2 regions of the Roseovarius sp. MBR-78 genome follow, and region 1 is predicted to be linked to the other one. Evidence: riboswitches for the same ligand, from Rfam matches in the RefSeq annotation. Region 1 holds a riboswitch; the other holds the start of a gene.
The links. A riboswitch is a leader RNA that binds a small molecule or an ion and turns the genes downstream of it on or off. The one in region 1 is predicted to bind cobalamin.
Positions count from the first base shown of each region.

Region 2: it holds a riboswitch for cobalamin, as region 1 does, so the genes downstream of both, ABIE58_RS07855 (TonB-dependent receptor plug domain-containing protein) here and ABIE58_RS04545 (hypothetical protein) in region 1, are expected to answer to the same signal.

Region 1 covers NZ_JBEPPX010000004.1:98,220-103,733, reverse strand. The annotation lists gene ABIE58_RS04565 (DUF3576 domain-containing protein) at 1-126, opposite strand, end outside; gene ABIE58_RS04560 (YggS family pyridoxal phosphate-dependent enzyme) at 247-900, shown strand; gene ABIE58_RS04555 (L,D-transpeptidase family protein) at 1,162-1,656, opposite strand; gene ABIE58_RS20330 (DUF1127 domain-containing protein) at 1,841-2,176, shown strand; gene ABIE58_RS04545 (hypothetical protein) at 2,403-2,684, opposite strand; cobalamin riboswitch at 2,778-2,981, opposite strand; gene ABIE58_RS04540 (heavy metal translocating P-type ATPase) at 3,105-5,514, shown strand, end outside.
Region 2 covers NZ_JBEPPX010000007.1:143,817-149,330, forward strand. The annotation lists gene ABIE58_RS07845 (ABC transporter transmembrane domain-containing protein) at 1-813, opposite strand, end outside; gene ABIE58_RS07850 (NnrU family protein) at 895-1,566, opposite strand; cobalamin riboswitch at 1,667-1,873, shown strand; gene ABIE58_RS07855 (TonB-dependent receptor plug domain-containing protein) at 2,008-3,819, shown strand; gene ABIE58_RS07860 (ABC transporter substrate-binding protein) at 3,866-4,645, shown strand; gene ABIE58_RS07865 (FecCD family ABC transporter permease) at 4,642-5,514, shown strand, end outside.

The DNA of each region.
Region 1 (5,514 bases):
CTCGCGACCGCTTTTCACGCGCGTTGCCTCGGGATCAAAGCGCGCGTCCTTGAACGTGCTGCACCCTGCGAGCACCACAAGGCCCGCCACGGCCAGGCCGACAAATCTTAAACGCGACTGGGTCATTTCACCGTCCGGATTTATTCACCCCCCATGTATCCAAGCCGCAGCAGCAGGGCAAGCCCGTTGCACCCGGCCTGTGAGCGTGGCAGTCAGATGGCACGCGATAACAGCAGGAGAATGCCGGTGAGCCTGAGCGACATCAAGGAGCGGATCGCCCGTGCCGAGGCCAGTGCCGGGCGCGCGCCGGGCAGCACGGCGCTTGTCGCCGTGTCCAAGGTGCAGCCACGGGACCGGGTCGAGGCAGTGCTCGATCAGGGCCACCGCCTCTTTGGCGAAAACCGGGTGCAGGAGGCAGCAGAGCGCTGGCCTGCATTCCAGGAGCGTTACGAGGGCATCGCGTTGCACCTGCTTGGCCCGTTGCAGACCAACAAGGCGCGGCAGGCGATGGAGATGTTTCAGGCCATTCACTCGCTCGACCGGCCCAAGCTGGCGCGCACACTGGCGCGGCTGGCGCAAGAGATAGGCCGCTGTCCCGATCTCTTCTTGCAGGTCAATACCGGTGAAGAGCCGCAAAAGGCCGGCGTGCTGCCCGCCGAGGCGGATGGCTTCGTGGCTGAGTGCCGGGCGCTTGATCTGCCGATGCGCGGGTTGATGTGCATCCCGCCGGTGGACGAAGAGCCGAGCCTGCACTTCGCGCTTCTGGCGAAGATCGCGGCGCGCAACGGTCTCTCGGGCCTGTCGATGGGGATGAGCGGCGATTTCGAGCGTGCGATTGCACAAGGGGCGACCCATGTGCGCGTCGGCTCGGCGATTTTCGGCGAACGGGATTACGGTTGATAGGGCCGCGGTTGGGCCTCGAGCCGCCATTCGCGTCTTGTCCCCGCGCGGAGTCAAGGCGTGCTTGCACGCCGCCGCGCGAGCGCCCGACCGCCCGGACGCTTCTGCAACGGCGCAATCCGCACAAACGTTCAAGTATTCGGCACCATAAATCGCCCACCACAACCGTTGCAGCGCCCATCCGCGGTCGGGCACCGCGCGGCTCTGCATGTCATATCGAACGTCCTCTTCACATCATGAGCCCCCCGTGCTGCATCGACATTACCGCACGATCAGCCGCGTCTCATACCGGATGCCCTGCGCGATCCGGCGCAGGTGGTCGGGGCGCAGCGCGATACAGCCCGCCGTCGGATAGCCCGGCCGCCGCCAGCGATGGATGAAGATGCAAGATCCGCGCCCGCGCGTGGCCTGCGGCCAGTTCCAGTCGGTCACGATCACCAGATCATAGAGCGGATCGGCGCGGCGCAGCGCCTCGTGGCTGTGGGCGTAGGGCGCGCGCACCATGAGGTTGTAATCCTCATCATTGGGATCGTCCGACCACAGGTCACCGGGGCGAATCGGCACCGCCCAATCCGTGGGCCGCGCCATGCGGTCGGGGCGATAGAGCATCCCGACGATCCGGTGGATACCCCGTGGCGTCGCGCCATCGCCCTCGCGCTTGTCGCCCGTGGGGCCCCCGCGCCCGATGGTGCACGGATAGCGCCGCCCGCCAAAGCGCAGCGCGGTTGGGGTCAGAACAAGATCAAGCGGCGTCATGCCCCTTGCTACCATGTGCCACCGCCCGGTCCAGAGGCTTTCGCCGCGAACATTGCCTTTCTGCGGCGTCACGCCCCCCGGCTGCCTTTACATTCTGTGCAGGTGGGCATCAGGGCGTGCTGAAAAACTGTGCTTTTGCCTGACGTTAGGTCAGGCTCTGCCATGCGTTTTCTGCATAGCAGAAATGTTCACGCCCGCTATTGTGCAACTGCAGAAAGACGCTATCTTCCAATCAAGCGAGGGCACACAGGGTGGCCTTGGCGATAAAAGCGAACAAGATCGCAAGGAAAAGAAGATGGCACAACCGATGGTCACGCGATACGGGATAGCCCCCACGGCGTGGGGCGGGCTTCGTGAGACAGCTAATGCCGCATTGCAGCGTGTCAATGCTTACCTCGCCTATCGGCGGACGGTGCGCGAGCTTTCCGATCTCACCGGGCGTGATCTGGCCGATCTTGGCCTGCATCGCAGCGAAATTCGCCGGGTCGCCTACGACTCGGTCTACGGCGCAAGGCGCTGAACGGAATACGGATGCGCCTCTCCTCCTCCCTGGCGCATTCGTGAAGGTCTCGGGTTCTCTCCTCCTCCCTAGAACTCGGGGCCAGACGACGGGGCCGAATAACGGTCCTGAAAGATAGCGGAAGGTCTCCTCCTCCTCCCTGAGGCCTGACGCGATACAGAACGGCGGCACCCTCCTCCTCCCTGGTGTCGCCGTTTTTGTTTCTCCCAACCGCAAGCCAGCGATGTCAGTTGAGCCAGGCGCCCCCGCGCGCGCCCCTGCGGCGCTGCGCAGATGACGGGACGCAGGTGCACACCTCCCTGACACAGCCGACAAAGGCACGCGCGGCCGGGCTTTGCGCGTCGCGCGCGGCCTGTGTCTCAAGCGCATCCCGCGCCATCCGCGCGGTCACCGGGCCGGGGGTGGCGAACACCCATTCAAGAAACCCAAGGCGCGCGGCATCAAGCGCCTGCGCGCCCTGCGCCGGGCTGTCCTCAAGCGCGTCGATGATTCGGGAAAGGGCCGTCATGCTCATGTCTCCCCGGCCACACCCCGGGCCGGATGGGGCGAGGGCGTGGGGTGCGGGGGCACGGGCGGCTCACACACCCACATCGCCCACCGCGATTTGGCGTTTGTCCTGGCTGGTTTCCGGGCTTGGGGTGGCGGGCGTTCGGCCCATGCGTCGGCGGCACCTTCCCGGGCCGGTCCCGGCCCAGTGGCATATCGCCGCGACGCCCACCCTTACCGTTGCGGGGGCAGCGCCGGTCTCTCACCGGCTTCCCAATTCTCCGCCCCGAGGGGCGGCACCATGACCCGTGAAGCGTAGCACAGCGCCCTGCCCTCGCAAGCGCAAAGGCGAAAGGTTCGGGCGAAAAGCGGCATGGCCCTTGACCCTCCCGTTACTGGAAGGCCTATATCCCCGGTAGTCACCAGAAACCGGAGCGCCAGCATGTCCCATACGCAGCAGATCAAGATCTCTCTCGACGGGTTGTCCTGCGCCTCTTGCGTGCGCCGGGCCGAGACGGCGATTGCCGCGCTTGACGGGGTGACGCGCGCCGAGGTCAACCTCGCGGGCGAATCAGCCCTGATCGAGACGGATGGCAGCACCGCGCTCAAGGATATCGCAAAGGCGCTCGACAGCGCCGGATACCCGATGCGCACCGCTGTCACATCGCTCGCGCTCGACAAGATGTCCTGCGCCTCCTGCGTGAGCCGGGTCGAGGCCGCTCTGGCCGCCGTGCCGGGCGTGATCGAGGCGCAGGTGAACCTTGCCACCGAGCGCGCGCGGGTGGTTCATGCCGACGGCATGACGCGCGCGGGCGACCTGATCGCGGCCGCCACTGCCGCTGGCTATCCCGCCCGGCTTCTGGACGCGGGCGAGACGCACGGCGCCGCCGCGCGCAAGGCCGACAAGGCACACGACCTGGCCCGGCGCACGGTGCTGGCCGCCGCGCTGGCGCTGCCGGTCTTTGCGCTGGAAATGGGCGGCCACCTGGTCCCGGCGCTGCATCGGCTGATTGCCGATACGGTCGGGATGCAGGCAAGCTGGGTGCTGCAATTCATCCTCACCACGCTGGTTCTGGCGGGGCCGGGGCGGGGCTTTTACCGCGTCGGCATTCCCGCGCTCATGCGCGGCGCGCCCGACATGAACAGCCTCGTGGCGCTGGGCACCGGCGCGGCCTATGGCTTTTCGGTGGTGGCCACCTTTGCGCCCGGCCTGCTGCCAGAGGCGGTGCGCGCGGTCTATTTCGAGGCGGCGGCGGTGATCGTGGTGCTGATCCTGCTGGGCCGCTGGCTGGAGGCGCGCGCCAAGGGCCGCACCGGGGCCGCGATCGAGCGGCTGATGGGGCTTCAGGCGCGCACCGCGCGGGTGATGCGCGACGGCACCCCGCAAGAGGTGGAGATCGACGCCATCGTGCCCGGCGATATCGTGCTGGTCCGCCCCGGCGAGCGCCTGCCCGTCGATGGCGAGGTGACCGAGGGCACGGCGCGCGTGGACGAGAGCATGATTACCGGCGAGCCGGTGCCGGTGGCCAAGGGCCCCGGTGACGCGGTCACCGGCGGCACGGTGAACGGCGCGGGCAGCCTCAGCTTGCGCGCCACCCGCGTGGGTGCCGAGACCACGCTGGCGCAGATCATCCGCATGGTCGAGGAGGCACAGGGCGCGAAGCTGCCGATCCAGGGCATGGTGGACCGGATCACGCTGTGGTTCGTGCCGGTGGTCATGGCGGTGGCGGCGCTCACCGTGGCGGCGTGGCTTATCTTTGGCTCGGGGACGGGCGTGACGCTGGCGCTGGTGGCGGGCGTTTCGGTGCTCATCATCGCCTGCCCCTGCGCGATGGGGCTGGCCACGCCCACCTCGATCATGGTCGGCACAGGGCGCGCGGCGGATATGGGGGTGCTGTTCCGCAAGGGCGACGCGTTGCAGCGGCTGGTGGATGTGGCCGTGGTCGCGCTCGACAAGACCGGCACCGTCACCCAAGGCCGCCCCGAGATGACCGATCTGGTGCTGGCCGAGGGGATGGACCGTGCCGAGGTGCTGCGGCTGGTGGCGGCGGTCGAGGCGCGCTCCGAGCATCCCGTTGCCACCGCCATCACCCGCGCGGCAGAGGCCGAGGGGGCCCGCCCCGCCGAGGTGGCGGATTTCGAGGCGATCCCCGGCCACGGCGTGCGGGCCAGGGTCGAAGGCCGCGACGTGCTCGTGGGGGCGGATCGGCTGATGACGCGCGAGGGCATCGACATCGGCCCTCTTGCCGGAACCGAGACCGATCTGGCAGCGCGCGGGCGCACCGCGCTCTTTGCCGCCATCGACGGGCGGCTGGCCGCCGTCATCGCCGTGGCCGACCCGGTGAAACCATCGAGCGCCACCGCCATCGCCGCGCTGCGCAAGGCCGGCCTGCGGGTGGCGATGATCACCGGCGACAAGCGCGAGACGGCGCTGGCCATCGCCCGCGAGACCGGCATCGACGAGGTGGTGGCGGGCGTCCTGCCCGAGGGCAAGATCGACGCGATCGACCGGCTGCGCGCGCATGGCCCGGTGGTCTTTGTCGGGGACGGCATCAACGATGCGCCGGCGCTGGCAAGGGCGGATGTGGGCATTGCCATCGGCACCGGCACGGATGTGGCGATCGAGAGCGCCGATGTGGTGCTGATGTCGGGCGACCTGACCGGCGTGGTCAACGCCGTCGAGGTCTCGCGCGCGACCATGCGCAACATCCGGCAGAACCTGGCCTGGGCCTTCGGCTATAACGTGGCGCTGATCCCGGTGGCGGCGGGGGTGCTCTACCCGGTCTTCGGGGTGCTGTTGTCGCCGGTGCTGGCGGCAGGGGCGATGGCGCTGAGTTCGGTCTTCGTGGTGT
Region 2 (5,514 bases), on a different contig from region 1:
GCCGGTGAACACGAGGAAGATCACGATCACCGTCATCAGCGCTCGGGTGTTGACCCGGCGGCGCGCGGCGTCATGGCTGCGCTCGGTCACATCGCCGAAATGCGCGCGGCTCTGCGCCTCGTGGGTAAAGGCCTGCACCGTCTGCACCGACAAGAGCGCCTCGGACGCATTGCCAGAGCTTTGCGCGATCCAGTCCTGGTTCTCGCGGCTCAGCACCCGCATCTTCCGCCCCAGAAACAGGATCGGCACTACCACCAGCGGCACGATCAGCAGCACCAGCCCGGTGAGCTTGGCCGAGGTCAGCAGCATCAGCGCCATGCCGCCCACGAACAGCAAAATATTGCGCAGCGCGATCGACACCGACGAACCGATCACCGACAGGATCAGCGTCGTGTCGGTGGTGATCCGGCTCAGCACCTCGCCGGTCATCACCCGCTCATAAAAGGCCGGGCTCATGCCGATCACGCGATCAAACACCGCCTTGCGAATATCAGCCACCACCCGCTCGCCCAGCCGCGAGACCAAGAGGTACCGCGCCCCCGTGCCCAGCGCCAGCAGCGCCGCGATAACAAGCGCCGCACCGAAATAGCGATCCAGAAGCCCGCCATCCTCGCCGCCGAAATTATCCACCACCCGGCGCACCGCCATCGGCAGCATCAGCGCGACAGCCGCCGTCAGCACCAGCGCGGATATGGCCGCCACCAGCAGCGCGCGATAGGGTCGCAGGAACGGCCACAGCTCTGCCAGCGCGCTCACGCGCCGCGATTTTTCGCGATCCAGCAGATCGGCCCCGTTCTCGGCCTTGCGCACCATCTTGTTCTCTCCGTTCCGCCTGCACCGGTTCTTGGCGAGTGCGGCGGGCGGGGTCAAGTGCCCCGATTGGTCGCAGGCCGCTCAGGGCAGCGGCGAAACCCCGATCACAAGCGGGTGCGCGGCGATGAGCAGACCATAGAGCGCAAGGCCAATCGCGAGGCGCAGCCCCGTGGCGGGCCATGAGGCGGGGCGCGGCGGCCAGAGCGGCCCGGCACGGCGCGCAGTGTCAAGCCGCGCCCAGTCTGCCCCCATCACGCGCTTGCGGCGACGATCCACGATCCATCGCCCCAGCAGGGCAAACCCCGCGAAAAGGCCAAAGAGCACGACATGCGCCAGATCGCCATTGGGCAGCAGATGCGCCCCCGCCCAAAGCGCCAGCGCCCAAAGCAGCGGGTGACGCGTGTAGCGGACAAGACCGGGGCGCGCGGGGTCGAACCCCGCCCCCTCGCGCCCGCCAAAAGAGAACGGGTTGGGCCGCGCCACCGCCAGCGCCACCAGTAGGCAGACCGCCAGCATCACCGCCAGCGTGACATGGCCCTGCCACGCAGCCCAGCCCCAGAGCGGCACATGCGGCGCGCGCCCCGCCGCCACGATCACCCAGTAAAGCACCCCCAGCGACAGGGCGGAATAGCCAAGCCCAAAGCCGCGCGCGCCCAGCCGCGCCACCAGCGCCGCCTTGACCGATGGCCTCAATGGCAATCTGTGGCTGAGAAAAAACATCGCCAGCGCAAGGATATATTCTGCCCAGCCCATGCCCTTGGCCCCCTTTACCACCCGTGCCTGAGCTTGGCTTAGCGCGCACGGAACCAGCGCGGCAAGCGTGATTTTCGCTTGCGCGAATCCCGCGCGGGGCGTATCGCGGGGCTGCTTCGGTCCGGGAATAAACTCCCGGATAATAGGGAATACGGTGCGATCCGGCCTTTGGATCAATTCCGTGACTGCCCCCGCAACTGTAAGCGGCGAGCGAAGCCGGGATACACCACTGCACCCTCGGGTGTGGGAAGGTCCGGCCAAGCGATGACCCGCAAGTCAGGAGACCTGCCGAAGTGATCACCCTATCCGGGCGCGGGGCGCGCCGTGGATAACGGACCTTTCCGTAGTGGTGGCACTTTCACCGTCTGCGGAGGGGGCATGTCCTTTCCAATGACCGATACGACTTGAAACGATGCCAAATCAGGCATTGGGGGACAAGACATGAGATATTTTGCCACCTGCGCGATCTGCGCCCTCGCGACGGCCCCCGCCGTCGCCCAAGAAGCGTTCGAGCTTGACACGATCACCGTTTCGGGCAGCCTCACACCACAGGAGATCGCCCGCACCGGTGCCTCGGTCGAGATCATCAACGGGCGCGACGTGGAAACCTCCGACACCGCGCTCACCAACCGGCTCGACCGGCTGCCCGGTGTCAATTCGACCAGCAACGGCCCGCTCGGGGCGTCTTCCTCGATCCAGTTGCGCGGCCTGCCCGCGCGCTATGTCGGGGTGCGGATCAACGGTATCGACATGTCAGACCCGTCGGGCACGCAGAACCAGTTCAATTTCGGCGGGCTCACCGGGGCGGGCCTCGGGCGGATCGAGGTGCTCAAGGGTTCGCAATCGGCGCTCTACGGCTCCGAGGCGATCGGCGGCGTGATCGACATCACGACATGGCAGCCCAGCCGCGATGGGCTGTCGGGCGAGGTGCGCGCCGAGGCGGGCGCGTTCTCCACCACGACCGGCGCGCTCAACCTCGGCTATCGCGGCGCGCGCGGCGAGGTGGCGCTGAGCTATAACCGTATCGACAGCGACGGCTTTTCGGCCAACGCCAACAATTCCGAGGATGACGGGTTCGAGCAGGACATGCTCACGCTCTCGGGCGAGGTTGACGCCACCGACGCCCTGACGGTCGGCGGCTCCATGATCTACCGCGACAACGAAGCCGATTTCGATCCGTTCGGCGGAACCGCCGGGCAGATTCTGACAGAGGAACTCGGCCTGCGCGGATTTGCCCGACTGCAAACCGGAGCGATCAATCACGAACTGTCCTATGGCTATTTCGACATCGAGCGGCGCGATACCTCACCGGGGGCCTTCACCCCGCGCTTTGACGGCGAGCGCGACGAATTCGCCTATCTCGGAAGCGCGGATATCGGATCGGCTGGCACGCTCAGTTTTGGTCTCGAATATACCGAGGAAAGCTTCAAGGCAGATACCAGCGGCTCCAACGACAATCTCGCGACGACGGTGGAATGGATCCTGCCCGCAAGCGACACAGTCGACATCTCGCTGGCGCTGCGCCACGACGAGGACGGCGAATTCGGCGGCGAGTTGACGGGCCGCGCCGCCGCCGTCTGGCGTCCCGGTGATGACTGGGCGGTGCGCGCGGTTGCCGGGACCGGCTTTCGCGCGCCGTCGCTTTTCGAGCGGTTCAGCGCCTTCGGCGACCCGAACCTGAAACCTGAGGACAGCGAAAGCTACGAGATCGGTGTCGAGCGGCTCTTCGGAAATGGCCGGATCGAGGCCACGCTGTTTCACATTACCATTGATGACCTGATCGACTTCGATCCAGGCGCCATCGCCTGCGGCTCGGGCTCTGGCTGTTTCGGACAGGTGCCCGGCGAAACCACGTCGAGGGGGATCGAGCTGTCAGCAGAGGCGCAAATCAACGCGTTCCTCAGCCTCTACGCGAACTACACATTCACCGACTCCGAAGAGGCCAATGGGCAGCAGAGGCCGCGCACGCCCAAGCATGACGCCGTCATCGGGCTCGACGCCACCCTGTCGGATCGCCTGTCGGGCAGCTTTGATATCCGCCACGTTGCCGATGTAGACCCGAGCGCCTTTGCGCCTGCGAACAACAAGGTGGGTGATTATACCCTCGTCGGCATGGGGCTGAGCCATGCCCTGACCGACAGCACAACCGCCTATATCCGCGTCGAGAACCTCTTTGACGAGGATTACGAAACGGCGGGCGGGTTCAACACCGCTGGCCGGTCGGCCTTTGTGGGGCTTCGTGCGTCGTTCTAGGCTCGTACCCTTTGTTCTGGCCCTCGCTTTTGCGGGGGCCGTCACCATGACGCGGGCCCATGCCGATCCGGTCCCGGCGCGCGTCGTGTCGATCAACCTGTGCACCGATCAGCTTGCGATGATGCTAGCCGCGCCGGGGCAGCTTGTTTCGGTGTCGCGCCTGGCCGCCGATCCGCATAGCTCGGCCATGGCCCGCGAGGCCCGCGCCTTTCCCGCCAATCAGGGCCGCGCCGAGGAGGTCTATCTCTTGCGGCCCGATCTGGTGCTGGCCGGGGCCTATAGCGATCCGGCCACGGTGGGGATGCTGCGCCGCATCGGCCTGCGGGTGGAACAGTTCGACACCGCGCGCTCGCTCGACGATACCCGCGCGCGCATCGCGCAGATGGCCGGGGTGCTGGGCCGCGAGGCGGCGGGCCGCGCGCTCATCGCCCGCTTTGACGCGCGCCTTGCCGCCTTGCGCCGCCAAGGGCCAAGCCATAGCGCCGCGCTCTATCATCCCAACGGCTACAGCCTCGGCGGCGGCACGCTCGCGGACGATATCCTGCGCGCGGCAGGCTTTGACAACATCGCCCGCGATCTTGGCCTGCGCGGCGGCGGCACGCTGGCGCTGGAACGGCTGGTGATGGCCGCGCCCGAGCTGCTCATCCGCGCCGAGCCGCTGCCCGGTGCCTCGCGCTCCGAGGCGGTCATGGCCCATCCCGCGCTCGAGCGGCTGAGCGCGGGCACCGCCGGGCTGCGCATCACCTCGCCCGACTGGATCTGCGGCACGCCGCATGTGCTTGGCGCGGTGGAGACACTGGTGCGCGCGCGCGAGGGGCTGGAATGAGACCGCTCGCGCTTGCCCTCTCGGCGCTGGTCGCGGCGCTGTTTCTCGCCTCACTGGCCGTTGGCCCGGCGGGGATCAGCCCGCTTGACGGGTTGGCGGCGCTGATCCTTGGCGGCGACGGCCCCACGCCGCTGGTGATGCGCGAGATCCGCCTGCCGCGCGCGATCCTGGGTGTGATGATCGGCGCGGCCCTCGGCCTCTCGGGCGCGGCGCTGCAAGGCTATCTGCGCAACCCGCTGGCCGAGCCGGGGCTGATCGGCGTCTCGGGCAGCGCGGCGCTGGGCGCGGTGCTGGCGATCCATACCGGGCTGGCGGCCACGCTGACCCTTGCGCTGCCGCTCGCAGCCCTTGCGGGCGCGGGCACCGGCGTTCTGCTGATCCTGATGCTGGCCGGGCCGCGCGGCGGCTCGATCACGCTCATCCTTGCCGGGATCGCGATTTCGGCGCTGGCCGCAGCGCTCACCTCGCTGGTGCTCAACCTATCGCCCAACCCCTATGCCGCCTCGGAAATCGTGTTCTGGATGATGGGCTCGCTCGCCGACCGCTCGATGACCCATGTGTGGCTCGCCTTGCCGCTGATGCTGGCGGGGGGGCTGGCGCTCCTCAGTCTCAGGCGCGGGCTTGACGCGCTGACGCTGGGCGAGGACGCGGCAGAGGCGATGGGCCTGCGCCTTGCCCGCCTGCGCCTCACGCTGGTGCTGGGCACGGCGGCGATGGTGGGGGCGTCGGTGGCGGTGGCCGGTGCCATCGGCTTTGTCGGCCTTGTCGTGCCGCACCTCTTGCGGCCCCTCGTCGGCGCGCGGCCCTCGCGGCTGCTCTGGGCCTCGGCCTTGGGTGGCGCGGCGATGCTGTTGGCGGCAGACCTTGCC